4 regions of the Sphingosinicella sp. BN140058 genome follow, and region 2 is predicted to be linked to each of the others. Evidence: predicted binding sites of a transcription regulator. Region 2 holds the regulator's gene; each other region holds the start of a gene.

Region 1 (7,180 bases), 2.2 Mb from region 2:
TTCGGCGAGCACTTCCTTGAGCTTGCCGGCCTCCTCGGCCCCGCGCTTCTCGGCGAGCCGGTTGCGAACCCGGTCGAGCGTGTCGGCGAGCCGATCCTCCTCCACCGGCTTCATGAGATAGTCGACCGCCTGCGCCTCGAACGCGCGGATGGCGTGATCGGAATAAGCGGTGACGAAGACGAACAGCGGCGGCTCCACCTCCATCAGGCCCTGGATCACCGAGAAACCGTCGAAGCCGGGCATCTGGATGTCGAGGAAAACGAGATCCGGCTTGTGAGTCTTGATCGCCCGGATCGCTTCGCGTCCGTTCGAGCAGGTCTCAACGATCTCGACGTCCTCGTGCTTGTCGAGGCGAAGCTGCAAGCCCTGAATGGCAAGCGGCTCGTCGTCCACGAGAATCGTGCGAATGGTCATTTCGGCTCCTCGGATGTTTCAATCTGATAGGGTATTTCGATGGTAACGCTGAACCCCCCGCTCCTGTTGGTATCCGTTTCGAACCGATGGTCGGGGCCATAAGCCTGCGCCAGTCGGTCCCGGATGTTGGCGAGCCCGACCCCCGTCGACTCCTGTGCCTTCACCCAATGGTCTTCCGCGCCCGGACCGGTATCGCGGACGGTGATCACCACCCGCTCTCCGAACCGGCGCGCCGAAACTTCGATGTCCGCCCCTTCCTCCTGCGGCGTGACCGCATATTTGATCGCATTCTCGACCAAAGGCTGGAGGAGCAAGGACGGCAGACGTGCCTTCGACACGCTTTCGTCGATCTCGAAGCGCGGCCGCAGCCGGTCTTCGAAGCGCATCTTCTCGATGTCGAGATAGAGCTTCAAGGTCTCCACCTCCTGCGCCACCGTCACGGACCCCGTCGGCTCGTTGACCAGCGTGTAGCGCAGGAACGAGGACAGGCGCGACAGCATCGCGTTGGCCCGCTCGGTCTGCTTCAAGAGCACCAGAGTGGAGATCGAGTTCAGCGTGTTGAACAGGAAATGCGGATTGAGCTGGTAGCGCAGCATCGCCAGCTGCGCCGAACTCGCCTGATTCTCGAGCCGGAGCAGGCGATCGCTCTGCTCCTCGAGCAGCAGGTAGTAATTGATCCCGTAATAGAGCGCCGACCACGCCACCAGCAGCGAGACGGTGAGGATGATCGATCCGAAGAATTGGAGGCCTTCGGGCGTGATTCCCGGCTTGACGAAGGTCGCGTGGCTCCACGTCTCGATCGCCGAAAAGGCCGCAGAGGCGATCAGCACCAGGATGATCGAGGTCACCCAGGTGATCACCGGCCGCATCTTGATCAGCCGCCGGAACATCGCCGCCATCAGCAGGGTCAGCGAATAGCCGGTCGCGGTCAGCAGCGCGATGTGGATGACGAGGTTGAAGCCGAAATTGTTGGCGAGGCCGGAGAGGCTGCGAAGGAAGAAATAGCCGCCCCAGCCGGCCGACTGGAGGATCCAGAACGCCCGGTTCTTGTCGTCGAAAAAGGGCTGCTGCTGAAGCCGGAAAGGCTTCCAGCCGCCTGCTGCCTCGCCCCTCCCGGGGGCTCCTGCCTGAACTGCGCTCGTGGACACCGTCGGCCGTTCTAGAGCGTTTCTGCGACGAATGGAAACCTTCAGCCTCCCGTTCCGGCTGCGGAAGGGGCGGAAGCTGCGGTGGCCGGAGCCGCTTTTGCGGGCGGCGGAGCGGCAGGGCCGGCCGCCGACGCGGCGGCTGCGCGTGCCGGCACGATGGTGAAGGCCCAGGGATCCTCGTCAGCGACATAAGCGGCGACCGCGGCGCGAACGTCCTCCGCGGTCATCGCCTTGTAGTCGGACTCCAAAGTGCGCGTGAGTTCGATCAGGCCGGGCTTGCGCGACCAGCTTTCCATCGCCGAGAGCCAGTAGGCATTGGTCTTGAGCCGCCGATCGAGGCCGCTCATCACCGGACTGATCGCGCGCTCGAACTCGTCGGCGGGCGCGGGCTTGGCGGCCATGTCGGAGACGATCTCTCGGGCGAGGCGGAAGAAAAGATCGGTCCGCTCCGGCCGCACTTCGGCCGCGGCGCCGAGCACCCCCCATTTCTCGAAAATCTCGGAGCTGCTGGCGAAGCCGTTGGGTGAGTAGGTCGCGCCTTCGACATCTCGCAGCCGCTCGAACAGACGAACCTGGATCATGTTGCCGGCCAGCGCCAACGCGCGCCGCGCCTTTCTGTTGTCGATGCCGCCGAACGTGGACCAGCCGATCGCGGCATAGGCCTGGGTCGGATCGCCCTGGTGATCGAACCGCGCAGTCTCGCCGGCGCGTGGCGGCCGCACCGCGAGCGAGGCGGGTGGTGGCGGCACGTCCGTGCGCTTCGGCAGCGCCGCGACCGTTTTCAGCATCGCCGCAACCGTCGGCTCGAGATCGGCATCGCCGATCACGACAGCCTCGATCGATCCCTGCTGCAGCAGAGGTTGGAAGAATTTCTGGAAATCCTGCGGCGTCGCCCTGGCGATCTCGTCCCGTTCGACCGCGCTCCAGCGGGCGTCGCCGTCATGGTTGAAGCCGCCGAACTCGCGGCTCGCCCGTGCCGATGCGGACGAGAAGCTCAACTGGTAATTTTCGAGCGCCGCCGTCTTGTACCGGTTGAACAGGGTCGCGTCCCAGCGCGGGTAAGCGAGCTTGGTGACGAGCAGCCGCAGCTGATCGGGAAGATCCTGCGCATTGGTGGTGCCTGCAAGCTCGAACGCATCCTCGGCGACGCCGAAGCCGATCGTCATCCGCCGGCCGGTCAGCAGCCGCTCGAGCGCGTCGAGATCGAGCCCGGCGATCCCCGTCGATCCGATCAGCGAGCCCATCCAGGCGATCGTCCGCCGATCCGTCGGCAGGCCCGAAATTCCATTGCCGAAGCGCAGCGAGACGTTGACCCGGCCCTTTTCGAAATCGGTCTTCTTGAAGACGAGGCTGGATCCGTTGGCGAAGCGGACGATGGTGACGCCGAGATCCGGTATCTGCTCGCGCGACACTTCGCGGCCGGGGGCGCCCAAGGCTGGAAGATCGTCCATCGTCACCTTGCGGTCAGCGAGGCGCGCGGCGGGGGCGGCCTTCTCGGCTGCGGCGAGCGCCTGCGGCACCCCCGACACCGGATCGGGCGAGAGCAGCACCATGCGGGGCCCGCTGCCGGCGAACAGGCGCTTCATGCCCGCCTCGATCGTCGCCGGCGTCATCTGCGGCGCCAGCGCCTCGAACAAAGCCATGGTCACCGGTGCGCTCGAGACGATGCTGTCGCCGTCGATCGCCGTGACTAGGGCCTGCGCCCATTGATTGGATTTGCGGGTCGGCTCGCCCTCGACATTGGCGCGGCCGGAAGAGCGGAGATTGTCGATCTCGCGCGCGACCTCGGCGTCGCTCGGCGGGGCGCGAAGCGCATCGGCGAGGATCGCATAGACCTCGTTCAGCGCTTCCTTCCACCGCCCTTCCTTGGCCATCACCGAAACCTGGGTGTAATCGGCGATGTCGGTCGATCGGTCGCCGCCGATCTGGGCATTGAGGAAGGCGGCATCGCCACGTGCCTTGGCTTCGAGACGTCGATTGAGGATCCGCTTGGCGAGCGCTTCCTCCAGATCCTCGCGTTCGCGTGCCCTGGTGTGGGGAAGCTGGCGATAAGGCCGCACCCAGCTCAACGTGGCGGCATAAGGCGAACCGGGATAGGCGAGCGCCGCGGTCCGCTCGGGCACCGGCTTGATGGCGCCGATCTCAGGATCGGACGGCGCCGTTCCGGTGCCGGCCCAGCCGCCGAAGGTCTTCGCCACCAGGGCCTCGAGCATCTTGGGATCGGCGTCGCCGACCAGGACGAGAGTCGCCCGCTCCGGTCTGTACCAGCGCTCGTAGAAGCTCTTCAGACCGGCGGCGGTCGCGCCTTTCAAGGTCGCTTCGGTGCCGATCGTGTCGCGATCGGCGAACTTCAGGCCTGAGAAGAACAGGTTGCGGGTGAGATCGCCGAGCTTGACCGAGAGCTCGGGACGGCGGCCATATTCGGCGAGGACGACGCCGCGCTCCGCCTCGACAATGGCGGGATCGAAGGTGGCGGTGTCGGCCATGCTGGCGAGGATCTTCAGACTGAGTTCCAGCGAGGCCGGGTCGTTCTTCGGCAGATCGAGCTGGTAGACGGTCTGGGTCGGCTGGGTCGAGGCGTTGGTATCGCTGCCGAAGCTCGCACCCAGCCGCTGCCAGGTCTGCCGCGCCTCGCCGTCATGGTATGCGGCGGTGCCGCGGAACACCATGTGCTCGATATAATGCGCCCAGCCGCGCTCCTGATCCCCTTCGGCAAGCGAGCCGACGTCCATGCGCAGACGGATCGAAACCTGGCCCGCCGGCAAGGCATTGCGCCGAACGGCATAGCGAAGACCGTTGGGAAGCGTGCCGAAGGTCCACGCCGGATCGGGCGCGATGTCGCTGCCGCGGTAGAACCAGCCGCTGTCGCCTGCGGCCGCGCGGGCAGGCGCCGTCAATCCCGGGGCGGCGACGGGAGCGGTGGCGAGGAGGAGCAAGGGAAGGATCGAACGGCGAAGAGAGGACATCGGGATCGGGATCTCGTTTCACAGGCTCGGACAAGCGCTGCCCTAGATAGGGAGGGCTGCGCCGCTTTGGAGGACCGCCGCGCTGCGGCGGCTTGCGGGAAAATACCTACGCCTTTGGACTGCTTGACTCCGGCTGAACGACAGCGGAACATAAAGGGAACAAGTGAGTCTGAGTCACCATGGTCCCGATCCCCGCCCGTTCCGAACGCCTGGAAGCCCTGAGAGCCGAGGTGCGCGCGATCGAATCGGCCGGCATTGCCGGAGACCGCGAATGCCTGCCTTTCGGCATCGAGTCCATCGATGCCCGGCTGGCCGGGGGCGGTCTCGCCTGCGCTGCCTTGCACGAAGTGGCACCGGATCGGTCCGGCCTGTCAGACGATGCCGCCGCAACCCTGTTCCTCGCCTCGATCGCGGCCCGCCGCTGCGACGCCAACAACATGGTGTTGTGGGCGCTCTCCCGACGCGATCTGTTCGCCCCCGGGCTCGCCATGGCCGGTCTTTCCCCGGACAACGTCCTCTATGCCGAATGCGGCCGCGACGAGGATGTGCTGGCGGTGATGGAGGAAGGGCTGCGTCACGGCGGCCTCGCCGCCGTCATCGGCGAGGTCCGCAAGGTGCCGATGGCGGCGACGCGCCGGCTCCAGCTCGCCGCCGAGGAAGGCGGCACGATGGCGTTGATGCTGAAAAGATGGCGCCGCCAGGAGGAGGATCCGCTCGCCGCTCCCTCCGCCGCGGTGACTCGCTGGCGGGTCGGCTGCGCCCCGTCCGGGGCGCTGCCGGTCGCCGGCATCGGCCGCCCGCGCTGGCGCCTCGATCTTGCCCGTCAGCGCGGCGGCGAGCCCCACCACTGGATCATGGAGGGCCCAGATGCGAAGGGTCGCCTCGCTCTGCCTGACGGCCCTGAGCACCGACCGCATCCGGCAAGAGCGGCGGCGTAACAGCGGGCCATCCGCCCGTTCCTCCGCTTCGCCTGCCGCGACGCCGCCTGCCGACCGCACGTCGACGATGCCGCTCGGCCGGCCTGCCGGGCCGCGCACGATCGCGCCCGCACCGGCGCCGGATCGGCCTGCAGGGGCGGAACCCGAGCCCGGCACGCGTCTTGGCGATTGCTCCTGCCCGCGCGGCGGCGGCTGGCGCCCCGGTGCGCGCTGGTCGCGCGAAGCGGTGGTGCAGGAAGCGGAGGCGCTGCCCGCGCACCAGCGCCCGACGATGCGCGAGCTCGGCCGCCGCACCGAAGCGGCCGAGACTCCCTTCCGTGCCCGCAACGTCGAGGATATTCAGCGGCGCATCGCCACCCGCGACGTCCTGCCGTCGGTGGCACCGCCACGCGCCAGGTCCAAACCGCAATCCTCGGCCGAGCCGCCGCTCATCACCGTCGCCCGCACCGGCAACCGCGTGCTGGTCGCCTCAGTCTGCGAGAATGCCCGGGCGCTCGGTCTCCACCCGGGCATGGCCGCGACCCAGGCCCGTGCCCTGGTGCCGGGCCTCGACGTTCGCGACGCCGATCCGGACGGAGACAAAGCGCTGCTCGGCGCGCTTGCGCTCTACGCCGCGCGACGCTGGACTCCGCGGGCATCGCTGTCGGGATCGGACGGCCTGTTCCTGGACCTGACCGGGGTCAGCCATCTGTTCGGCGGCGAGGAGCGGATGTGCACGCATATCCTCCGCTTCTGCGCACGGGCCGGTTACCGCGCGCGGATCGCCGTCGCCGGCACGCCCGGCGCGGCCCATGCCCTCGCCCGCTTCGGCCCGGCACCGCTCCATCTCTGCCGCCCGGGCGGTGAAGCCGAGGCGATGGCACCATTGCCGATCGCCGCGCTGCGCCTGGAGGAGGATGCGCTCGCAACCGCGCGGCGGCTGGGCCTGGAACGGATTGGCGACCTCGTCGCAATGCCGCGCGGGCCGCTCCAGCGTCGCTTCGGCCGCCAGGTTCTGACCCGGCTCGATCAGGCGCTCGGCGGCGCGAGCGAGCCGATCGAGCCGGTGGTGCCCGAGGAGACGCCCGGCGCCGAATTGCGTTTCGCCGAGCCGATCGCCACGCCCGAAGCGATCGAGCAGGCGATGACCACGCTGATGACCCGCCTGATCGAGACGCTGGCCAAGGCCGGGCTGGGCGCACGCATCCTCACGCTGATCGGCGACCGGGTCGACGGCGAGGCGCAACGGATCACCATCGGCACCGCACGCGCGACCCGCGACGCCAGGCACCTCCTGCGCCTGCTCAGGATGAAGATCGAGACGATCGAGCCCGGTTACGGCCTCGACGCGCTCCGCCTGATCGCCCTGCGCGCCGAGCCGCTCGGACCGGAAGCGCTGGCCGGCGCGCTGACCGGAGAGGCGCCTTCGGCCGATCTCGCGCCGTTGGTCGACCGACTCGCCAGCCGGCTCGGCGCACGCGCCCTGTTTCGCCTGTCCGCGGTCGAGAGCGACGTCCCCGAACGCAGTGTCCGCCGCACCGCACCACTTGGGGCAACGCATCCCTGGCCGGATTTCCCGCGGCCGGTGCGCCTGCTCTCGCCGCCCGAGCGGGTCGAGAATGTCGTCGCCCTCCTCCCCGATCTGCCGCCCCGCCGCTTCACCTGGCGCGGCCGCCCCTATCGCATCGCCCGCGCCGACGGACCGGAACGGATTTTCGGCGAATGGTGGCGCCGA
Region 2 (7,180 bases):
GGCTTCGGTCGACGAGACGATGACCAGCGGGGTCGGCGCGAGCCCCAGCGTTGCGTGGAATACCGACGACTTCGGCAAGCTGATGGACTCCGCCGCCGCGATACCCGACGCAGATCTCAAGGCGCGGATCTTCGATGCCGGTGCAGACACGCTTCGCCAGGTCCGGGAGACGAACGGGGTCGCCGGACGTCCCCTGATCAGGGGCAAGGACGATGCCATGAATGCGATTGCGAGCGGCCTCACCAAGATCATCGACAGCGACGCGACCGGCGTGGTTCGCGAGCTCGCCTATAATCGTGAGACGATGGACGGCTCCGATCTCGCCACCTATTCGCGGGCGTTGATGGAAGGGGGGCAGGAGAAGAAGCTTGGCGAGATCATGGCCAAGCTTCAGCTCGGCAACGGCCTCGATCAAAATCCCGCAGCCCGGCTCGATGCGACATCACAGGTCAAGGTCGCCGGCGGCGCGGCGCAGGAGCGGCGGGAAAATGCCGGCGCCCTCGGCTATTTCGTCGGCGCGACATATGCCGGAGCCCAGTCCTGGTCGACCGACGTCAAGAAGCAGCAGGAGATGATGACCTCCGTCCTGGATTCGACGCTGACCCTGATCGACAAGGCGAAGATCGGCGGTCCCGCCAAGGATGCGGTGGGAACCGCCGCCAGCGTCGCCAAGGAATGGACCCATTATGCGGTGCGCTGGGCGCTGGAGGATCCCGGCCTTGCGCCGGCGCAACGGCTGGAGCGCGCCGCCTTGCCGGTCGATCCCGCCACCAACGAGCTCGGCGTCGGCGACGACATCCGCAACGCGTTCAACACTAGCCTCAGCATCGTGCAGCGGACCGCCCAGCCTTGAGGCCAGGGCGGCGCGTGGCGCTCGGGCGACGCGCCGCCGCTTTGCTGTTGCCGCTGCTGCTTGGTGATTGCCGGGCGGCGCCGATGGAGCCGGAGGTGCCGAGCCCGCCATCGGCTTTCCGGCAGCAGGAGGAATATGCGTTCGGTGACACGATCGCAGCCGCCGACACTGCTGCTGTCGCGCACGTCGTCGACGTGCTTGGGCCTCGTTTCGGTCGCCCGGAAGTGGCGCGTTACGTCCTAGCGGCCACGGTCGATCTGGCGCGGGTCGAAGCCTATTACGCGAACGGAGCCAAGGCAGCAGGCTGGCGACCGCTTCCCGACATCGGCGCCGGCGTTTCGCCCGGGGAGAGAGCCTTCGCCTTTCGATCCGACCGCACCGCCTTCGCAGTCGTCGCGATTGCACCGCGCCCGGGCGTCGACACCATCCCTGCGAACGTAATCCGATTTCACCGCTAGCAGTTGGGTCAGCCGCTCCGGTCGTGATGCTCGAGCCTTCGACGGCAAAGCATCACCCCGAGCCGAACCCCCTTGCTCTCGCCGCCATGTTCGGGGGAATAGCCTCCGACGAATCGGCCGAAGTGGCCGTTCAAGCGGGGAATTTCGTACATGCCCTCCGGTCTGGTTGCGTTGCTCGACGATATTGCGGGCATCACCAAGCTTGCCGCCGCATCGCTGGACGATGTCGGTGCTGCCGCGGGCAAGGCCGGATCCAAGGCGGTCGGCGTGGTCGTCGACGATACAGCGGTGACGCCCCGCTATGTGGTCGGCCTGTCGCCGGAGCGCGAATTGCCGATCATCGGCAAGATCGCTCTCGGTTCGCTGCGCAACAAATTGCTGATCCTGCTGCCCGCCGCCTTGCTGCTCAGCGCCTTCGCGCCCTGGGCAATCACGCCCTTGCTGATGCTGGGTGGCGCCTATCTTTGCTTCGAGGGTGCGGAGAAGGTGATCGAGGCGCTCGGCGGCCCTGGACATGCCGAGGAGGAGGTTGCCACCACCGATGCGGCCGCACTCGAGAAGGAGAAGGTCGGCGGCGCGATCCGGACCGATCTCATCCTTTCGGCCGAGATCATGGCCATCGCGCTGGCGGACGTCGCCAATTCGCCGATCCTCAACCAGGCGCTCGTGCTCGCCATCGTCGGGATTGCGATCACGATCGGCGTCTACGGGGTTGTCGGCCTTATCGTGAAGATGGACGATATCGGCCTGCACCTTGCGAAGCGCGGTTCGGCGCCGGTGCGGACGATCGGCCGCGGCCTGGTGAAAGGCATGCCGGTGCTGATGCGCGCCTTGTCGATCATCGGCACCGCGGCGATGATCTGGGTGGGCGGTGGGATCCTGATCCACGGCCTCGAAGTGCTCGGCCTGCACGCACCTGCAGAGGCCATCCATCATGTTGCGGAGGCCGTGCACCATGCCGCCGGCGGCGTTGGTGGGATCGTCGCCTGGCTTGTCACCGCCGCGGCCTCCGGCTTGTTCGGCCTTGTGCTCGGCGGCATCATCGCCTGGATCGTCCACAAGATCCGCCACTGACACGGATCGAGCCTCAGCCGACCCAACGATCCCGCGTATGGAAGGCGCGGTTTGGAGGCGCGCCGGTCGAACCGTGCGCCGGATTGACTCGGTCGCGGCGAGCTGGATGCAACGGTGCGCCTCAAGCGCAGCCAGAGCATGATCGACTGATGCACAAGCGCTTCGCTTCCGCCGACGGCGGGGACCGTGCTCGATCACATGGTTGAGACAAGGATGCACGTCTCAGCCTGATCCAACCCGAAACGATCTTGGTCTCGGTCGCGATGGAGCATCCCGGGCCACAAGCCTTTGTTTCTTGTGGGGCAGACCGGCCGGCTTCAGCGCGCCTCGGGCCCCGCTTCAGTCCGCCGGGTGTGGATCGGACTTCACGGCAGCGATTTCGTTGCCGCTGGGATCGAGAAACTGGAACCGCCGTCCGCCAGGGAAAGCGAAGATCGGGCGGGTAAGCGTCCCGCCTGCCTGCTGAACCGCGGCAAGCGCCGCGTCGAGATCATCGACCTCGATCACCGGCAGCGGCGCCTTGGTCGCTTCGGCGGCGTCGCCCTGCAGACCGATGTCGGTATCGCCGGTCAGGGTCGCCGCATATGTCGGGCCGAATTCGGTCAAGCTCCAGCCGAACGCGCTTTCGTAAAAGGCCTTGGCAGCAGCGACGTCGCGGACGGGAAGTTCGACATAATTGAGGCGGGACATGGCACTGTTCCTATCTTGCCGCTCCCTCCTGGTGGGAAGCAGCGTGGGGTGGACCGAGACAGGCCGCCGGCGATCGCGCGTGCGACGACGACGCCCTTGCCGATCATGTCATGGCTCGAGGCGCGATGGCCGAAGCGAGATGGATCCGGCGGAGGGTCGACGGCCGATGTGGTGCCTCCGCCGCGTCCATCCACCCTCTCAACCCAGGGGAGGGCTTCAGGCCTGTGTCGGGCTTATTCCGGACCGAGGCTTCCGCATCGAATTCGTCTCAATAGCGTCGGAGCAAGCCCGCGAGTTTCCCTTGAATGCGGACCTGGTCGGGGCGGTAGCGCTGGGGATCGTAATTGCGGTTCGCAGGGTCAAGGCGGATCATCGAGCCTTCGCGGCGGAAGGTCTTCAATGTCGCTTCTTCCTCATTGATCAGCGCCACCACGATCTCGCCATCACGCGCATTGTCGGTCTTGCGGACCAGAGCGTAGTCGCCATCGAGGATGCCTTCCTCGACCATCGAATCGCCCGCAACCTCGAGCGCATAATGTTCGCCGGGCCCTAGCAGGGCTGCCGGAACCGGCAGGGTGCTCTGCCCCTCCAGCGCCTCGATCGGCATGCCTGCGGCGATACGGCCGTGCAGCGGAAGCTCGATGACATCGTTGGCCGCCTGCGGCGTGCTGACCGGCGCCTTGGGCTGGCTGGCAATGCCGGCCTTGACGTCGGGCATGCGCATCACCTCCAGCGCACGCGCCCGGTTCGGCAGGCGACGAAGGAAGCCGCGCTCTTCAAGCGCCGAGATCAGGCGGTGCACGCCCGATTTCGACTTGAGGTCGAGCGCATCCTTCATTTCTTCGAAGGACGGCGACACGCCCGTTTCGGCGAGCTTGTCGTGAATATAGGTCAGAAGCTCATGTTGCTTGCGCGTCAGCATCGTCTGGCCCTCAAGGAACGAATGCGGAACGTGTAGGAAACAGGTGCAGGCCTGTCAACTCGTTTCACGCACGGCTCGAATTGCGAGCGCTATCGGTGCACGTTCAGGCGCCGCGGCTCAGGGCGATGAAGTTCTGGAGCATCCGGTAGCCGCCCTCGCTGGCGACGCTTTCCGGGTGGAACTGGACGCCATGGATGGGCAACGTGCGATGGCGAAGCCCCTGCACGGTGGCATCGTCCGCCGTCGCGTTTACGATCAGGCAGTCGGGGACGCTTGCCGGCTCTGCGACCAGAGAATGGTAGCGTGCGGCGGTGAAGGGCGAGGGGAGGCCTTCGAACAGAAAGTCTCCGTCGTGGCGGACCGGACAGGTCTTGCCGTGCATCGGCTTGGGCGCGCGAACGACCTTGCCGCCGAAGGTGGCGGCGATCGCCTGGTGGCCGAGGCAGATTCCGAGCAGCGGCTTGGCGGTCTCGGCGCAGGCGGCGACGAGCGCCATCGAGATGCCGGCCTCCTCCGGCCGTCCCGGACCGGGCGAGACGAGGATGCCGTCGGCGCCGTAGGCGAAGGCATCGGCGACGCTGATGTCGTCGGTGCGCTCGATCCTTACCTGGGCGCCGAGCGCGCGCAGATAATGGACGATGTTCCAGGTGAAGCTGTCGTAATTGTCGACGACGAGGATCCGGGCCGCATATTGGCGCCGCTGCGGGCGCTTCAGGAACGGCCGGCTCCGCCGCGTGGGCCGGGCCCACGCGGGAGAGCCCGCAATCATTGGCCGCCGCCGGTCAGCTGCTTCCTGAGCGCCTGGATCGCTTCCTCGTTGCGCTTGACCTTGGTGCGGGCACGCACGGCGGCGCTGAGCTGGTCGACATATTCGTTGCCGATCACTTCGCTGAACTGGTTCTTCACGCTGGAGATTAGTGCCGCTTCCTTGCTCGCATCGCCGGGCACGACCTTGTCGAGATAGACGACGAACCAGCCCGCGCCGTTGGGGGCCGGTATGAGCTTGGCCTTGCCGCGCGGCAGGCTGAACAGCATGGCCAGCGGCGGCGGTACCCGCTGCCCCTGGCGGGCGATGTCGATCCGGGCGGCGGTGACCGGCTGCACGCCCGGCAGCTTAACCTGCGCTTCGGCGAACGCCTGAGCAGGTGCGGTACCGGCGTTGATCTTCGACACCAGCGCGGTCGCGATCGCCTTGGCGCGATCGTTGGCGCGGCGGGCGATCAGATCCGCCTTCACACGATCGCGGATCTGGGCGACCGGCGGCGCCGTGGCAGGGACGACGTTGCTGACGATCATCATCGCATAGCGCTCGTTGGGCGTGATCGCCTCCACCACCGGCTCGGCATTGGCCTCGATCTCGAACGCGGTGCGAAGCAGCGGCTGAAGCTCGGGCGTCGGCTGCCATTGCGGGTTGCCCGGCGCTGCGCCCGATCCGGTGACCGGCGGCGTTTCCTGGACGGCCAGCTTCTCGCGCTGCGCGATCTCCTGGAAATTTGCGCCGTCGGCGATCGCATTCTCGATCCGGCCGGAGAGATCTCCGAGCGCGGCAGTGGCCTTCGCTTGCTGGAGCTTGGCTGCGATCTCCGCACGCACCGCGGCGAAGGGGCGGGCGGCGACGGTCTTGACGTCGTCGACGCGGACGACGTGCCAGCCGAGCGGCGAACGCACCGGTCCGACGGTTGCGCCCTTGGCGGCGCCGAACACGGCATTGGCGACTGCCGGCGCGCTGAGGCGCGCGAACGCCTCCTTGCTCTGCTCGCCGACCGCAATGTCGGCGGCGCCGAAGCCGGCCTGGAGCGCAGCGGCGTCGAAAGCGGTACCGCCCGTCACCTTCTGGGCGAAGCTGCGCGCAGCGGCTTCGTCGGGGAGGACGACTTGCGACAGCGACCGAGTCTCCCTGGCGCCATAGGTCGCCTGATCGCGCTGGAAGGCGGCCTGGATCTCGGCGTCGGTCGGCTGGGTGGCTGCCGCCACCGTGTCCTTGCCGAACACCGCGTAGCGGATCGTGCGGCGCTCGGGGATCGTGTAGCGACCGATATTCTGCTGATAGAAAGTCGCGATCTCCGCGTCGCTCGGCTCGCGGCCCGGACCCATCGCTTCCGCCGGAACGACGCCGACGAGGCCGGAGCGCTTTTCCAGCAGCAACGATGCATATTGGGCGGCAAAGCCCTGCGGGACGAACACCGAACCCGCCGCCGGCGCGACCAGCTGGCGCTGGATCAGGCGGTTGGAGACGTCCTCGCGGAATTTCGCCTCGGTCACCTTTTCGGACTGCAGGAAGCGCTGGAACGTCGCCGGATCGAACTGGCCGGCGAGGTTGCGGAAGCGCGGATCGCGCTGGATCTCGCGCTCGACCATCTCTCGCGTCGCAACCAGGCCCATGTCGGTGCCGAAAGCGGTGACTGCTGCCATGTCGATCATCTGGTCGACGATGATCTCCAGCGATCCCTGGCGCAGGAATGCGGTGAGATCGAGATCCGGCTGCTGCTGACGGAAGCGGGCCAGTTCCTGTTGGGTGACCTGGGTGACCTCCTGGGCGGTGATCTTCTCCCCGTCGACCGAGGCGATCGCGCCGCCTGTACCGCCGGTGTCGAGGCCGCCGAGACCGCTGCCGCCGGTGCCGAAGCCGGTGATCACGATCGCGAAGATGCCGATGCCGAGGACGAGAAGCATGAGCTTGGCCACTGGGCCGCGGCGAAAGAAGGAGAGCATCTTGGTACCTTGGAAGCTGGTTTTGCGGCAGGTCATAGAAGGGCCGGTGGCAGCGGGCAAGCTTGGCAGGGCCGTTGCCGGTTGGTAGGCCGGAGATCACGATCGAAGAAAGAAAAGGGGAGCGCGATGCACGTCCGTCGCAAGCTGGTTGCCGGCAATTGGAAGATGAATGGAAGCCTCCACCAGCTTGCCGAGTTGAGCGCCATCGCCGCCGCCGCCCGCGGTGCGCCCGGCGTCGACGTTGCGATCTGCCCGCCTTTCACATTGATCGCCTCGGCGGTTGCGCGGGGCGGGGGCATTCCGATCGGCGGCCAGGATTGCCACCATCAGCCGAGTGGAGCTTTCACCGGCAACGTCTCGGCAGCGATGCTCAAGGAATCCGGGGCGAGGCTGGTCATCGTCGGCCACAGCGAACGGCGCGCCGAGCAGCAGGAAAGCGACGCACAGGTTCTCGCGAAAGCGGAAGCGGCG
Region 3 (7,180 bases), 610 kb from region 2:
TGATCGCGGCCCGCGAGCAACTCGCTGGCCGAGAGCCAGGTTTCGCTGCTCTGCGGTGCCACGAAGGTCGCGATCCGCGCGATCGACAAGGCAAGCGCCGGCACTTCCTGGCCGCGCAGATCATTCGAAATGCGGACGAGCAGCGAAGCGATGCCGGCGGCTGCGATGTCGCCCTCGAACAGCGGCTGCTTGCGCTCCAGGAACGTCCGCGGCCGTGCATAAGCCGGATTGTCGCCGGCGACCAACGCCAGCGCCTCCTTGCGCCCATTCTTGCGTGCGAGCAGCGCGGCCGCGGCGAGGCGGAGACGATCGGAGCGACCGTCGGCGCGGGCGAGAAACGGCGCCAGCGCGGCGAGCCCGTCCTTCTTGTTGCCCTGTGCGATCAGCAACAATGGCGTGAGATCGCCGCCATAGGCGGTGGCGAGCGGATCGTCCTTGGCCGCGGCAAGGGGCGCAAGCGGATCGCCCTTGCCCGAGCCGACCGCGATCCACGCATGGAACAAGGGCGCGGTGAAGGCGAAGACCTTGTCCTCGGCCATGCGGTCCGCCTGCAGCCCTGCCCGCTTCCAGTCCTTGCGGCGAACGGCGTCTGCCAAGAGCACGAGCCGACCGTCGGGACCGATCGCACCGGCGCGATCGAGGATCGTCGCGGCACGTACCGCCAGCGGATGATTGCCCGCGACGATCGCCTCCTCCAGCGCACGCGCGGCGAGCATATCGTTGTCCGGCGCAAGATCGAGCGCGGCGGAATAGCCGTCGATCGCCTGCTGCTCGGCGCCGAAGCTGTCGGCGGCGAGCGCACGCGCATAGGCGGCGAGCGCCGACTGATCCTCGACCCGCGCGGAAGCCGCGGAGAAGGGATGAATGAGAGCGCCTGCGAGAAGGACGCCGAGCGCACGCCTACATGTTGGGATAGTTAGGGCCTCCTCCGCCTTCCGGCACGACCCAGTTGATGTTCTGGGTCGGATCCTTGATGTCGCACGTCTTGCAGTGGACGCAATTCTGCGCGTTGATCTGCAGCCGCGGACGACCGCCTTCCTCGACGTATTCGTAAACGCCCGCGGGGCAGTATCTTTGCTCTGGCCCGTCATATTGAGCGAGATTGACGTCGACCGGTATGCTTGCGTCCTTGAGCGTCAGGTGAACCGGCTGATCCTCTTCGTGGTTGGTGTTCGACAGGAACACCGAGGACAGGCGATCGAAGCTGATCACGTTGTCGGGCTTGGGGTACGCGATCTTGGGCGCCAGATCCTTGCGCCACATGCCCTCATTGTCGCGATGGTGCCCCATGGTGAACGGCAAGCCGATCTTCAGATAGCGCATCCACATGTCGACGCCGGCGAACAGGGTGCCGACCGTGCCGCCGAACTTCGCCACCATCGGCTCCACGTTGCGGACCATCTTGAGCTCGTCGGCGACCCAGCTTGCGTGCAGCGCGGTATCGTAGGCGTCCAGGGCATCGCCCGTCCGCTCCGCAGCAATCGCCTCGAATGCGGCTTCGGCTGCGAGCATTCCGGATTTCATCGCGGTATGACTGCCCTTGATCCGCGGCACGTTGACGAAGCCGGCCGAGCAGCCGATCAGCGCGCCGCCGGGGAAGACCAGTTTCGGGATCGCTTGATAGCCACCCTCGTTGATCGCGCGCGCGCCGTAGCTGACGCGGCGGCCGCCTTCCAGGATCGCACGGATCTCCGGATGCTGTTTCCAGCGCTGGAATTCCTCGAACGGCGACAGATGCGGATTGCGGTAGCTGAGCGCGACCACGAAACCCAAAGCGACCTGGTTGTTGTCCTGATGGTAGAGGAAGCCGCCGCCCCAGGCCTCGTCGAGCGGCCAGCCCTGGGTGTGGATCACTCGGCCGGGCACGTGCTTGGCGGGATCGATGTCCCACAATTCCTTGAGACCGATGCCGTAGACCTGCGGTTCGCTGTCGCTGTCGAGGTCGAAGATCCGCTTCAATTCCTTGGTGAGATGGCCGCGCGCGCCTTCGGCGAAGAAGGTGTAGCGGCCGTGCAGCTCCATGCCGGGCTGGTAATCGGGCTTGCGGGTACCGTCGCGGGCGACGCCCATGTCGCCCGTGGCGACGCCTTTAACCGAGCCGTCGTCGTTGAACAGCACTTCCGCCGCGGCGAAGCCGGGGAAGATCTCGACCCCGAGCGCTTCCGCCTGTCCGGCGAGCCAGCGGCACAGGTTGCCGAGGCTGAGCGTGTACGTGCCCTTGTTGTTCATAAACGGGGGCATCAGCGCATGCGGCATTTCGCGCTTCTTCGTGCTGGTCAGCACCCAATGATGATTTTCGGTCACCGGCACCGTCATCGGGCTGTCGAGTTCGCGCCAGTTCGGCAGCAATTCGTCCATTGCCCGCGGATCGATCACGGCGCCGGAGAGGATGTGGGCGCCGACTTCCGAGCCCTTCTCCAGGATGCAGACGGAGAGTTCGCGCCCCGCCGCCTCGGCGAGCTGCTTCAGACGGATGCTCGCGGCGAGACCGGCCGGCCCCGCACCGACGATCACCACGTCATACGCCATAGACTCGCGTTCGGACATTCAAGCTCTCCTTGCGGGCTGCCGGACTCTCCTCATCGCAGGCAGCTAACGCCTCGCAGATAGGTGCCAATTTTCCGGTTGACCAGCCCGCCCGCTATAGCGCTTTGCTGGACCGGGATGGAGCGGGGTAATGAACACTGGACCCCTGCGGCCGCTGCAAGCGTGCTGCAGTGGTGGTCCGACGCGGGCGTCGATGTCCTGATCGACGAAGAACCGCGCGACTGGTTGCGCCCGCAGCCGGTCCCCTCGGCGCGCGCCGCCGAGCCTGCGCCGCTCGACGCGAGACGCCAATCGGCCCCACCCGCTGCGCGCGTGCCCGCCGCTCCGGCCGCGCCTGCGGAGGATCTTCCGGGCCAGCTCGACATGTTCCAGGCCTATCTGCGAACCAGCGAAAGCCTGAGCTTCGCCGCGCCGGCGGCATCGCGGGTCTGTCCGGCGGGCGATCCGGCGTCGGGTCTGATGATCGTTGCCGACATGCCGTCGACCGAGGATTGCGGCACCGGCACCCTGCTTTCCGGCGAACCGGGCCGCCTGTTCGACCGCATGCTTGCGGCGATCGGGCGCGATCGAAACTCCATCTATCTCGCCGCTTTGTCGTGCCTGCGCTCGCCGGACGGTCGCTTTTCGACCGACAGCGCGCGCAACTGCGCCACTCTCGCCCGCCACCATGTCGGGCTGGTCGCACCGAAGGCGGTGCTGCTGCTCGGCGATGCCTGTGCCAAGGCGTTGACCGGGCTGTCGATGGCGCAGGCGCGCGGCCGCTGGCATGAAATCCAGACGCAATCCGGGCCGGTTAAGGCGCTCGTCTCGATTCCGCCCGCAACCCTGCTCAATCTGCCCGCCGCCAAGGCGCATGCCTGGGCGGATCTCCAGATGCTGATCGAAGAGGTGAACGCATGAAGCTCAAGACGCTCCTGCTTGCCGCCGCCCTCGCTCTTCCCGGGGCGCCGGCGCTTGCCGACGACGCCGGCACCCGTGCCGTCGTCCCGACGATGCTGAACGCGGACCAGCGCAGCGCCTATCGCGAGATCTTCGCAGCGATCCGCGCCCAGGATTGGGTGGGCGCGACCGCCAAGCTTTCCGCGATGCCCGAGGGGCCGCTCCACCCCGCCGCCTGGGCCGAGCTTTACCTCGCCAAGGGCTCGCCCAAGGTCGAGCTGTTCCAGATCCTGCCGCTGCTCGAGCGCGCCCCCGAAATGCCGAAGGCGGAGCAGCTCGCCCGGCTCGCCGCGACGCGCGGCGCGACGTCGCTGCCCGTCGTCCCGGTGCCGCAGCGGCTGATCTGGCAAGGCAGCCAGCCGCGGCGCGAGCGGATCGCGGGCAACAAGAACGATCCCGTCGCCGTCGAACTCGAAACATTGGTGCAGCCCCTGATCGTCGGCGATCGCCCCGCCGAGGCCGAAGCGTTGCTTATCGAGAAGCAGCCGTTGCTGACCCCTGCCGCTCTGACCGAATATCAGCAGCGTATCGGCTGGTCTTATTACCTGATCGGCAACGATGCCGACGCGCGCCGGATCTCCGATCAGGCGCGGGCCGGGATCGGCGAGTTCGCGCTGCAGGCAACCTGGACGTCGGGTCTCGCCGCCTGGCGCATGAAGGATTGCCGCGCCGCTGCCGATGCCTTCGCGACGGTCGCCGGCCGCGCCACCGATGTCGAATTCTCCGCCGCCGGAAGTTACTGGGGTGCCCGTGCCGAGATGATGTGCGGACGTCCCGAGCGCGTACAGCAACAATTGCGGAGCGCCGCGCGCCTCAAGGAAACCTTCTACGGCATGCTCTCCGCCACCGCGCTCGGCATCCGCGATCCGGGCTTTGCCGGCCTGCACGATTATCGCGACGCCGAATGGCGGCCGATCGCCGACAAGCCCAACGTCAAGGCCGCCATTGCTTTGGCTGAGATCGGTGAGAACGAACTCGCCGACCAGTTCATTCGCCAGCAGGCTCGGATCGGCAGCACCACAGATCACAATTGCCTGCTGCACCTCGCCGCCGACCTCAATCTCGCGGGCACGCAATATTGGCTGGCCCACAACGCCCCTCGCGGCGCCACGATCAATGTCGCCGCCCGCTATCCCCGGCCCGATTGGCGCCCGACCAAGGGCTGGCGAGTCGACCAGGCGCTGGTCTTCGGCCACGCGCTGCAGGAATCGAACTTCCGGACCGCGGTGATCAGCCCGGCCGGTGCCCAGGGCCTGCTCCAGGTCCGTCCGGGCACGGCCGGCGACATCGCCCGCGCGCGCGGCGAGGCGTTCACCGCCGACCAGCTCAGCCAGCCCGCCCCCAATCTCGAATATGGCCAGAGCTACATCGAATATCTGCGCGACCTGCAGGCCACCGGCGGCCTCCTTCCCAAGGTGATCGCCGCCTACAATGCAGGCCCGAAGCCGATCGGCGAATGGAATTTCCGTCAGATGGATAAGGGCGATCCCCTGCTCTACATCGAATCGATCCCTTATTGGGAAACACGGGGCTACGTGCCGATCGTGCTTCGCAATTACTGGGTCTACGACCAGGTCAACGGCAAGACCTCGCCCAGCCGCCACGCCCTCGCCCAGGGCATGTGGCCGCGCTTCCCGGGCCTTCCCGGCGCCGCCGCGGTCCGTCTGCAGAAGAACGAGAAGGCGCTGGCGCTGGGCACGGAGTGAGTTCCACCATTTGATCTCGGCCCCACCGTTCGGGCTGAGCTTGTCGAGGCCCTCTCCTTCCCTCTTCCGAAAGAAAAAGAGGGGCTCCGACAGCCTCAGCCCGAACGGGGGTGACGGGTACTTGCAGCAGGTTCGTTCTTGCTATGTTCCGCGCAAGCGCGCATGCTTCCCCGCATGAGTCGCCCCGACGTGCAACATGGCCGCGGCGCGCCCGAGAACCGGACGCCGACGCGTTTCAATCTTCCCGTGCGGGAGGCGGACGGCGATTGGCTCGATGCGCGCGAGGATCTCGACGGCGGCCCGCCGCCGCTGCGCACCACCGTGACGGTGGAGAAGCCGAAGACGATCATCGCCCGAAACACGTCGCCCGACATCGGCTTCGACCGCTCGATCAATCCCTATCGGGGCTGCGAGCATGGCTGCATCTACTGTTTCGCGCGGCCGACCCATGCCTTTCACGATCTCTCGCCCGGGCTCGACTTCGAATCGAAGCTGTTCGCCAAGCCGGACGCCGCCGCCTTGCTGCGCGCCGAGCTGTCCAAGCGCGGCTATGTTCCAAGGCCGATGGCGCTCGGTACCAACACCGATCCCTACCAGCCGATCGAGGCGCGCTGGAAGATCACCCGCAGCGTGCTACAGGTCCTCGCCGAGACCAGGCATCCGCTGACGATCACCACCAAGTCGGATCGGGTGACGAGAGATATCGACATCCTCGCACCGATGGCGGCGGATGGGCTCGCCTCCGTCGCAATCTCGGTCACATCGCTGACGCCCGCTATCTCCCGCACGCTCGAACCGCGCGCGCCGGCCGCACGCAAGCGTCTGGCGGCGGTGCGGATGCTGACCGAGGCGGGCATTCCCGCCCATGTCGCGATCGCGCCGGTCATTCCCGGCATCACCGATCATGAAGTCGAACAGATCGTCGAGGCTGCAGCAGAGGCCGGCGCCGTGGGAGTCTTCTACCTCCCGGTCCGGCTGCCGCACGAGGTCGCGCCCTTGTTCCGGGCGTGGCTGGACGAACATTTCGGCGACCGCGCCGGCAAGGTGATGAACATCATCCGGGAGTTGCGCGGCGGCCGCGACAACGATCCCGATTTCTTCACCCGGATGCGGGGCTCCGGCCCCTGGGCCGACCTGATCGCGACCCGCTTCAAGATCGCCATGACCAAGCACGGACTTACCCGCGAGAAAGCGAGCCTTCGCACGGATCTGTTCGTGCCGCCGCAAGGTGCCCAGTTGCGGCTTCTCTAGGCGCTCGCGCGCTGCTCCTCGTCGAAACGAACCGCAGCGAGATCCTTGAACCGGCAAACGATCAGGTCGCCATCCGCCGCAGCGCGCATCTGGATGAAACTGCCGCCTCGGCTGCGGGCGATGCTCGTCACCCGATGCCATTCGCCGGGAACGTGATCGATGCTGACCCAGAGCGGCCGGCCCTCGCCAAGCCCGGCTTCGGCCAGTTCGAACAATTGCTGTTGTACGCTCTTCACAGGCTGGTCCGTCCCCTCACGCCGCAGTGCGCAGGCGGTAATCGCGATACTGTTCGCGCAGTGCCGTTTTCAACAATTTGCCGGTCGCGGTGTGCGGAAGGCTGTCGACGAAGACGATTTCGTCGGGAAGCCACCATTTGGCGACATGATCGGCAAGGTGGGCCAGGATCTCCTCCGCGCCGATCTGCGCCCCGGGCTTGCGGACGACCAGCAGCAGCGGCCGCTCGTCCCATTTCGGATGCGCGACGGCGACGGCGGCGGCCTCGGCCACTCCGGGACAGCCGACGGCCGCATTTTCGAGCTCGATCGAGCTGATCCATTCGCCGCCGGACTTGATCACGTCCTTCGAACGATCGGTGATCTGCATCACGCCGTCGGCATGCAGAATGGCGACGTCGCCGGTGTCGAACCAGCCCTCTGCATCGATCACCGGACCGCGCTCGTCCTGGAAATACTGGCGGAGCACCCAGGGTCCTCGCGCCTGCAGCCGGCCGGAGGCCT
Region 4 (7,180 bases), 730 kb from region 2:
CCCGACTCCGAACACGATGGGATCGAGGTTGAGCTTGACCCGCTGGGTCCCGGCGGCGGCCGTCGCGAGCCGGGCCCGCGTGTCGATGTCGATATATTTGACGTCGAGATTCAGGAAGATCCTTTCGCTGAGATCGATGTCGACACCCGCCTGCGCCGCCCAGCCGAAACTGTCCTTCATCCGCACCTTGGTCCTGCCCACCGCCGCCTCCAGTCCGCGCGATGCATTCTCCGCGTAGAAGAGGGTGTAGTTGAGGCCGGCGCCGACATAGGGACGCACTTTGGCGTCGGGGCCGAAATGATATTGCGCGGTGAGCGTCGGCGGCAGTACCCAGGTGGAGGCGAGTTTGCCGATCGACCCGGTTGTGCCCGTGCGGCCTGACGCCGTGTGTTTGGTCGTCGCCGCGATCAGCTCGAAACCGACATTCCTGGTCGCCATCCAGGTGACGTCGACCTCGGGCATGATGCTGTCGTCGACCTTGGCGGTCTCGCCCGGAAAGCCGGGCAGGATGCTGCCGGATTTCTCGGTCGGACTGACCATGATCGCCCGCACGCGTACGAGGACGTCCCCCGCCTCGGCGGCCTGCGCCGGCTGCGCGAAAGCCGCTGCCGCGGCGAACCCGATGATTACACTCTTCACTGTCCGTGCCTTCCTTCAAATGTCTGGCTGGCACGTGACTAGGCCCGGGGTTCGGGCGGCTCATTGATCTTGCGCAAAATCAGGCGCCGAACAATTCGAGCTGCTGCTCCTGGGGCTTGATCCAGGCTTTGAGATCGGCGCGATCGGTGAGGAGGGTGGGGCGCCAGTCGTCGGTGACGATGAACGGCCGGATCTTGGCGAGAGAGACGCTGAGGCGACCGACATCGTCAAGGCGGAGGCGCCGCCAGCGACGGCTCTGGACGATGCGGTTGACTGCCTTGACGCCCAGTCCGGGCACGCGCAGCAGCGCCTCGCGCGGTGCCCGGTTGATGTCGATCGGGAAATTGTCGCGATATTTGAGCGCCCAGGCGAGCTTCGGATCGATGTCGAGCGGCAGCATGCCCGAATCGTCCGCGGCGTTGACGACGTCGGTGGGCGTGAAGCCGTAGAAGCGCATCAGCCAGTCGGACTGGTAGAGGCGGTGCTCGCGCATCAACGGCGGCCGATTGAGCGGCAGTACCGCGCTCGCGTCGGGAATTGGCGAGAAAGCGGAATAATAGACCCGGCGAAGGCTGAAGCGGTCGTAGAGGTTGCTCGCCCGCAGCACGATGTCGCGATCGTTGGCGCTGTCCGCGCCGACGATCATCTGGGTCGATTGCCCCGCCGGAGCGAAGGACGGCGCCGATTTGTAGCGCTTCCGGGCATCGGTGCGATCCTCGATCGCGGTTTTGACGTCCTTCATCGCGCCTTCGATCCGCGCACCGTCCTTTTCGGGCGCGAGCCGCTCGAGGCCGCGGGCAGTCGGCAATTCGACGTTGATCGACACACGATCGGCGTGGACGCCGGCGAGGCGGACCAGCTCCGGATCGGCATCCGGGATCGTCTTAAGATGGATGTAGCCGCGGAAATCATGATCCTCGCGCAGGGCGCGCGCCACCTCGACGATCTGCTCCATCGTATAGTTTGAGGAGCGGATGATCCCGGACGAGAGGAAGAGGCCTTCAATATAGTTGCGGCGGTAGAAGGAGAGGGTGAGCTGCACCACCTCTTCGGCGGTGAAGCGCGCGCGCCGCACGTTCGAGCTCTTGCGGTTGATGCAATAATGGCAATCGAAGATGCAGCTGTTGGTCAGCAGGATCTTGAGCAACGAGATGCAGCGGCCGTCGGGCGCGTAAGCGTGGCAGATGCCCATGCCCTCGGTCGAGCCGAGGCCCTTGCCGTCGCGGCTGTCGCGCTTCGAGGTGCCGGACGAGGCGCAGGACGCGTCGTACTTGGCCGCATCGGCGAGGATGGCGAGCTTCTCGCGAGTGTCGAGGCGGGACATGTGTTCCAGATATGTTCTGGAGGTGCGGAAGTCTACTGGCCTAAAGGCCTAAGCCACGGTCCCGACACGAAAAAAGGGCAGCCTCGAAAGGCTGCCCTTCGACATTCCGCTTTCAGCGACGCTTAGAAGCGGACGCCGAGACCGACCAGCATCTGATGGCCGTCGACATCGAGCTCGTAGTTCGAGTAGCGATACTCGACCTGGCCGTAGAAGCGCGGCGTGAAGGCGAGTTCGACGCCGGCGCCGACGCGGGCACCATCGAGGTGCACGTTGTCGCCGACGGTCTCGATTCCGAGATTGGTGTAGCCGGCAAGCGCGTAGACGAGCGCCTTGTCGCCGGCCTTGACGCCGAGGCGGCCGGTGATCGCGAGGTCGCGCGAAAGCGCATCCTCGTCGCTGTCTTGCCATTCAACGGTCGCACCCGCGACAGTCTTGCCAAGATCGAAATCGTAGCCGGCGTTGACGCCGTAAGTGAATGTATCGGTGCCGGCGAAATCGTCATCGACAAAGCCGACGGTGGCGCCGATGCGCGGACCGGAGAACTCGGCGGCAACAGACGGCGTCGCGAAAGCGAGCGCCGCAACCGACGCGAGAACGAACTTCTTCATGATTTTCCTTCGTATGTTCTACTGGGAATGAGAACGACCAGCCACAGGAACGGCTGATGCTGGTGGCGCATCTAGTCGTTTCTTGAACGGGTACAAGCGACGCGGGACATCTAGGTTCGTGTTTGGAACCTGTGTGTCGCAAAAATGCAACAGTGTTGAAATGCGGCAACATTGCGGCATCAGGCAGGCCGCCTGACGCCGCGGAACAAGCCCGGCGAGGCCCGGTTGACGTCCCGAAGGAGCTGGACATGACCGACTTTGCCGAAGCGCGGGAGCAGATGGTCGCGCGGCAGATCGTGGATCGCGGCATCACTGATCAACGCATCTTGGACTCCTTCAGGGCTGTGCCGCGCGAACTGTTCGTTCCAGCGGTCGATCGCGGCGAAGCCTATGAGGACAAGCCGCTGCCGATCGCCGCCGAACAGACCATCTCGCAGCCTTACATGGTCGCGCTGATGATCGATGCCGCCGAGCTCGCGCCAGCGGACGTCGTGCTCGAAGTGGGCTGCGGAACCGGCTACGCTGCGGCGGTGATCGCGCAACTGGTCGACGAGGTCGTGGCGATCGAGCGGCATCATGCTTTGGCCATAGAGGCGGGCGCCCGGATCGAGCGGCTCGGATACGACAACGTCTCGATCTACGAAGGCGACGGCAGCAAGGGCTTCGCCGAAAAGGCGCCGTTCGACGCGATCATCGTTTCGGCCGCAGGCAGCCATGTCCCGGATCCCTTGCTCGAACAGCTCGAAATCGGCGGCCGGCTGGTGATGCCCGTCGGAGAGCCGCACGCGGTCCAGACATTGATCAAGATCACCCGAACCGGCCAAGAAGACTATGAGCAGGAGGAAATCGGCGCAGTCCGCTTCGTGCCGCTGATCGGCGCGCATGGCTGGACGGAGACCGGCGAGCGTGGCGACCCTTGCAGTCTTCCCGAGCGGATCGCGGTCGCGGCGGAAGTGCTGCCCGCCCTCGACGACCCGGCTTTCGGTACCCTGTTCGATCGTTTCGGCGACGCACGGGTCGTGCTGCTCGGCGAGGCGAGCCACGGCACCAGCGAGTTTTACCGGGCACGGGCCGCGATCACCCGCCGGCTGATCGAGGAGCATGGCTTCGACATCGTCGCCGTCGAGGCCGACTGGCCCGATGCGGCCAGCATCGATCGCTTTGTGCGTCATCGACCTCACCGCGAGGGGGAGGAGGCGGCGTTTCAGCGTTTCCCGACCTGGATGTGGCGCAACACCGAGGTCGATACGTTCGTGCGGTGGCTGCGGGACCATAATCGGGCATGCGCGCCGCACGCGCAGGCCGGCTTCTACGGACTCGACCTCTACAACCTGGCGGGCTCGATGCGGGCGGTAATCGACTTTCTCGACGAGGCCGATCCGGAAGCGGCGGCGCTGGCGCGGGAGCGCTACGGCTGCCTTCAGCCGTGGAGCCGCGATCCCGCCATCTACGGACGGATCCCGCTCAGCGAAGGCTTCGCCCGGTGCGAGACCGGCGTTCTCGATATGCTCAGGGACCTCCTCGCCCGTCGCATGGATTGCATGGGCGAGGAATGCGAGGAATGGCTCGACGCCGCCGCCAACGCCCGGCTCGTCAAGAATGCCGAGCGCTACTACAGGGTCATGTACGAGGGGGCCGCGGAGAGCTGGAACCTGCGCGACACCCACATGTTCGAGACGCTCTGCCAGCTTCTCGATGCCAAGGGCCCCGGCGCCAAGGCGGTGGTGTGGGCGCACAACAGCCACATCGGCAATGCCGCCTACACCGAGATGGGCCAGCAGCGCGGCGAGCTCAACATCGGCCAGTTGGTGAAGGAGAAGTTCGGCGAGCAGGCGCGGCTGATCGGGTTCGGCACGCATACAGGCACGGTCGCGGCCGCGCACGACTGGGACGAGCCGATGGCGATCGAGGAGGTGCGGCCGTCCCTCGCCGGAAGCTACGAGCGGCTGTGCCACGACAGCGGCGTCGACCGCTTCCTGCTCGATCTGCGGCAAGGCGCCGACGAAGGACTGATCGAGGCGCTGCTCGAGCCTCGGCTGGAGCGGTTCATCGGCGTGATCTACCGGCCGCAGACCGAGCGCTGGAGCCATTATTCCGAATGCGTGCTGCCGAAGCAGTTCGACGCCTGGATTTGGTTCGACGAGACTCACGCGGTGACACCGCTGCCCGGGGCCGAGCTGCCGGGCGAGGACGAGACCTATCCGTTCGGACTCTGATCCGCGGACGGGCGAAGCAGCTCGAGCGTGTAGGCGCGAATGTCGCGCGGCCACCCGGCGATCCGCGCCGCCAGCGTCGCTTCGTCGCCGGCGAACAGCGCACGCGACGCCTCTTCGAAGCCGGGCAGATCGCCGGCGAGCGCCGACATGATTCGATAGGCGCGTTCGGTTTCGAGGCGCGGCTGCGCCCGGTCCGCCTTGCGCGCTTCATCGACCAGCCGGCGCAAGGCATGCGACGCGCCGCCACGCTGCCGCGCCAGCCACTCCCAGTGGCGGGGGAGCAGGGTGATCTCGCGCGCGACGACGCCGAGCTTGGGCCGCCCGCGTCCGCGTGGCGGCGCAAGGCGGGCGACGATCTCTTCGGCGCTGCCGCGCAGATCGAGATCGACGACCCTGCCGGTCTCGTCAGAAAAAACGAGGACCGACGCATCCGTCGCAGTCCTCAAGGCCAGCGCAACGTCGGCGAGTCTGCCGCGTGCCAGAATTCGCTCACCGGCAAAGGCCGTGCAGGGCTCGTCGGGTGTCATCTTCATCTCCTTGGCGCATGATTTACACCCGGGCGGTATTGACGTCAATAACATCCGGGTAATATAAGCACGCCAGCGATGGAAAGGATGGACCGGTGAAGACGGAGGACAGGAAGGCGGCACTCAGCGCCTACAAGGAACGCAAGACGATTGCAGGCCTCTACGCGCTCTGCTGCACCTCCACCGGCCAGCGCTGGATCGGGCGTGCGCCCGACGTGGAGACGATCGAGAACCGCATTCGCTTCGCGCTCCGCCTCGGCACCACCCCGCACCGCGACCTCCAGGCCGCGATCCGCACGCATGGCGAAGCGGCCTTCACGTTCGAGAGCGTCGAGCGGCTGGACGAGAAGGACATGGAACTGGGCCGCGATCGCATCCTCAAGACGCGCCAGGCCCATTGGTGCGAGCAACTGCAGGCAAAGGCGATCTGAGGCCGGATCGGAGCTGGGCGCGAAGTTCGCGGCGAGGCCCGTCAGCTTCGTGCGCGTTCCCGGATGCGGGTGATCGTGGTCGCCGATGTGATATGTTCGACATCGGTCTTGAGGTGGAGCAGGCGCACTCCCTGCTGCCCAAGCGCCCTCGCGAGGGCCGGTGCGAAGTCCGCCGTCCTTTCGATTGTTTCGGCCCAGGCGCCGTAAGCGCGGCCGAGCGCCGCGAAATCCGGATTGACCAACTCGGTGCCGGACAGACGTTCGGGGTATTCGCGCTCCTGGTGCATCCGGATGGTGCCGTAAGCGCCATTGTCGATCACCAGGACGAGCATCGACGCGCCGTAGCGGATCGCGGTCGCCAGCTCCTGCCCGTTCATCAGGAAGTCGCCGTCGCCCGCGGCGCAGACGACGGTGCGTGCCGGGAAGCGGCGCGCGGCGGCGACCGCGGCGGGAAGGCCGTAGCCCATCGATCCGTTGGTCGGTGCGAGCTGACAGGGTAGGGTGTCGTAATGCCAGAAGCGGTGGAACCAGCCCGAGAAATTGCCGGCGCCGTTGCAGACGATCGTGTCCGACGGCAGCGCTGCGCGCAAAGCCGTCACCGCCTGGCCGAGGTCGAGCCCCGCCTCGGTCGGCTTTGCCGTCGACCAGTCCAGCCACTCGCGATGCGCCTCGGCGCCGGCATCGAAGTGGATCACCTCGTCTTCCCAGGCGGCGACGAGTTCGGCGAATTCGCGCATGTCGGCGCAGATCGGCAGGCAGGTCTTGTAGACCCGGTTCAGCTCGTTGGCGTCGGGATGGACGTGGACCAAAGTCTGGCCGGGATGATCGGGCGTGACCAACGTGTAGCCGTCCGTGGTCGCTTCGCCGAGACGGGGCCCGACGACGATCAGGAGATCGGCATTCTCCACCCGTTCGACCAGTTTCGGATTGGGCCCGTAGCCGAGATTGCCGGCATAAATCGGCGATTCGTTGGGGATCGCATCCTGGCGGCGGAAAGCGCAGGCGACGGGCAGGCCGATCCGTTCGGCGAATTGCGCGAAATGGTGGGCCGCACCCGCATCCCAGCCGGCTCCGCCGACGATCGCGACCGGCGAACAGGCATCCTTCAGCAGGTCCATCATCGTCGCCACCGCCATCGGATCGGCAGTCTGCACCGGCGGCGCCACGCGCGGGCGGTCCGTCACCTCCACCATGTCGCGCAACATGTCTTCCGGCAAAGCGAGCACGACCGGACCCGGGCGGCCCGCCATCGCGGTCGCATAAGCGCGGGCGACATATTCCGGAATCCGCGTCGCATCGTCGATCCGCGCAGCCCATTTGGCGAGCGGCCGGAACATCGCGGCGAAATCCACTTCCTGGAAGCCTTCCCGGTCGCGGTCGCCGCGGGCGACGTCGCCGACGAACAGGATCATCGGAGTCGAATCCTGGAAGGCGA

What was found. The regulator LexA, encoded in region 2, represses DNA repair genes until DNA is damaged. The targets are predictions, from matches to a motif close to GTTCCNCNCTTGTTCT.
Positions count from the first base shown of each region.
Region 1: the regulator LexA is predicted to act here: its motif matches at 4,674-4,689, upstream of ETR14_RS12945 (ImuA family protein).
Region 3: the regulator LexA is predicted to act here: its motif matches at 5,264-5,279, upstream of ETR14_RS20195 (PA0069 family radical SAM protein).
Region 4: the regulator LexA is predicted to act here: its motif matches at 1,966-1,981, upstream of ETR14_RS19635 (putative DNA modification/repair radical SAM protein).

Region 1 covers NZ_CP035501.1:2,845,961-2,853,140, reverse strand. Annotated here, with positions in the region: gene ETR14_RS12960 (LytTR family DNA-binding domain-containing protein) at 1-414, opposite strand, end outside; gene ETR14_RS12955 (sensor histidine kinase) at 411-1,445, opposite strand; gene ETR14_RS12950 (pitrilysin family protein) at 1,604-4,528, opposite strand; gene ETR14_RS12945 (ImuA family protein) at 4,708-5,466, shown strand; gene ETR14_RS12940 (DNA polymerase Y family protein) at 5,396-7,180, shown strand, end outside.
Region 2 covers NZ_CP035501.1:5,090,540-5,097,719, forward strand. Annotated here, with positions in the region: gene ETR14_RS23095 (hypothetical protein) at 1-853, shown strand, start outside; gene ETR14_RS23100 (hypothetical protein) at 868-1,311, shown strand; gene ETR14_RS28595 (hypothetical protein) at 1,320-1,463, opposite strand; gene ETR14_RS23105 (DUF808 domain-containing protein) at 1,462-2,385, shown strand; gene ETR14_RS23110 (VOC family protein) at 2,725-3,075, opposite strand; gene lexA (transcriptional repressor LexA) at 3,344-3,997, opposite strand; gene ETR14_RS23120 (aminodeoxychorismate/anthranilate synthase component II) at 4,101-4,766, opposite strand; gene ETR14_RS23125 (peptidyl-prolyl cis-trans isomerase) at 4,763-6,682, opposite strand; gene tpiA (triose-phosphate isomerase) at 6,836-7,180, shown strand, end outside.
Region 3 covers NZ_CP035501.1:4,482,424-4,489,603, reverse strand. Annotated here, with positions in the region: gene ETR14_RS20215 (tetratricopeptide repeat protein) at 1-716, opposite strand, end outside; gene ETR14_RS20210 (electron transfer flavoprotein-ubiquinone oxidoreductase) at 901-2,547, opposite strand; gene ETR14_RS20205 (uracil-DNA glycosylase) at 2,665-3,447, shown strand; gene ETR14_RS20200 (lytic transglycosylase domain-containing protein) at 3,444-5,192, shown strand; gene ETR14_RS20195 (PA0069 family radical SAM protein) at 5,367-6,443, shown strand; gene ETR14_RS20190 (hypothetical protein) at 6,440-6,679, opposite strand; gene ETR14_RS20185 (long-chain fatty acid--CoA ligase) at 6,696-7,180, opposite strand, start outside.
Region 4 covers NZ_CP035501.1:4,364,133-4,371,312, forward strand. Annotated here, with positions in the region: gene ETR14_RS19630 (OmpW family protein) at 1-639, opposite strand, end outside; gene ETR14_RS19635 (putative DNA modification/repair radical SAM protein) at 719-1,963, opposite strand; gene ETR14_RS19640 (outer membrane protein) at 2,086-2,571, opposite strand; gene ETR14_RS19645 (protein-L-isoaspartate(D-aspartate) O-methyltransferase) at 2,820-4,787, shown strand; gene ETR14_RS19650 (DUF2239 family protein) at 4,769-5,314, opposite strand; gene ETR14_RS19655 (GIY-YIG nuclease family protein) at 5,410-5,745, shown strand; gene ETR14_RS19660 (thiamine pyrophosphate-binding protein) at 5,787-7,180, opposite strand, start outside.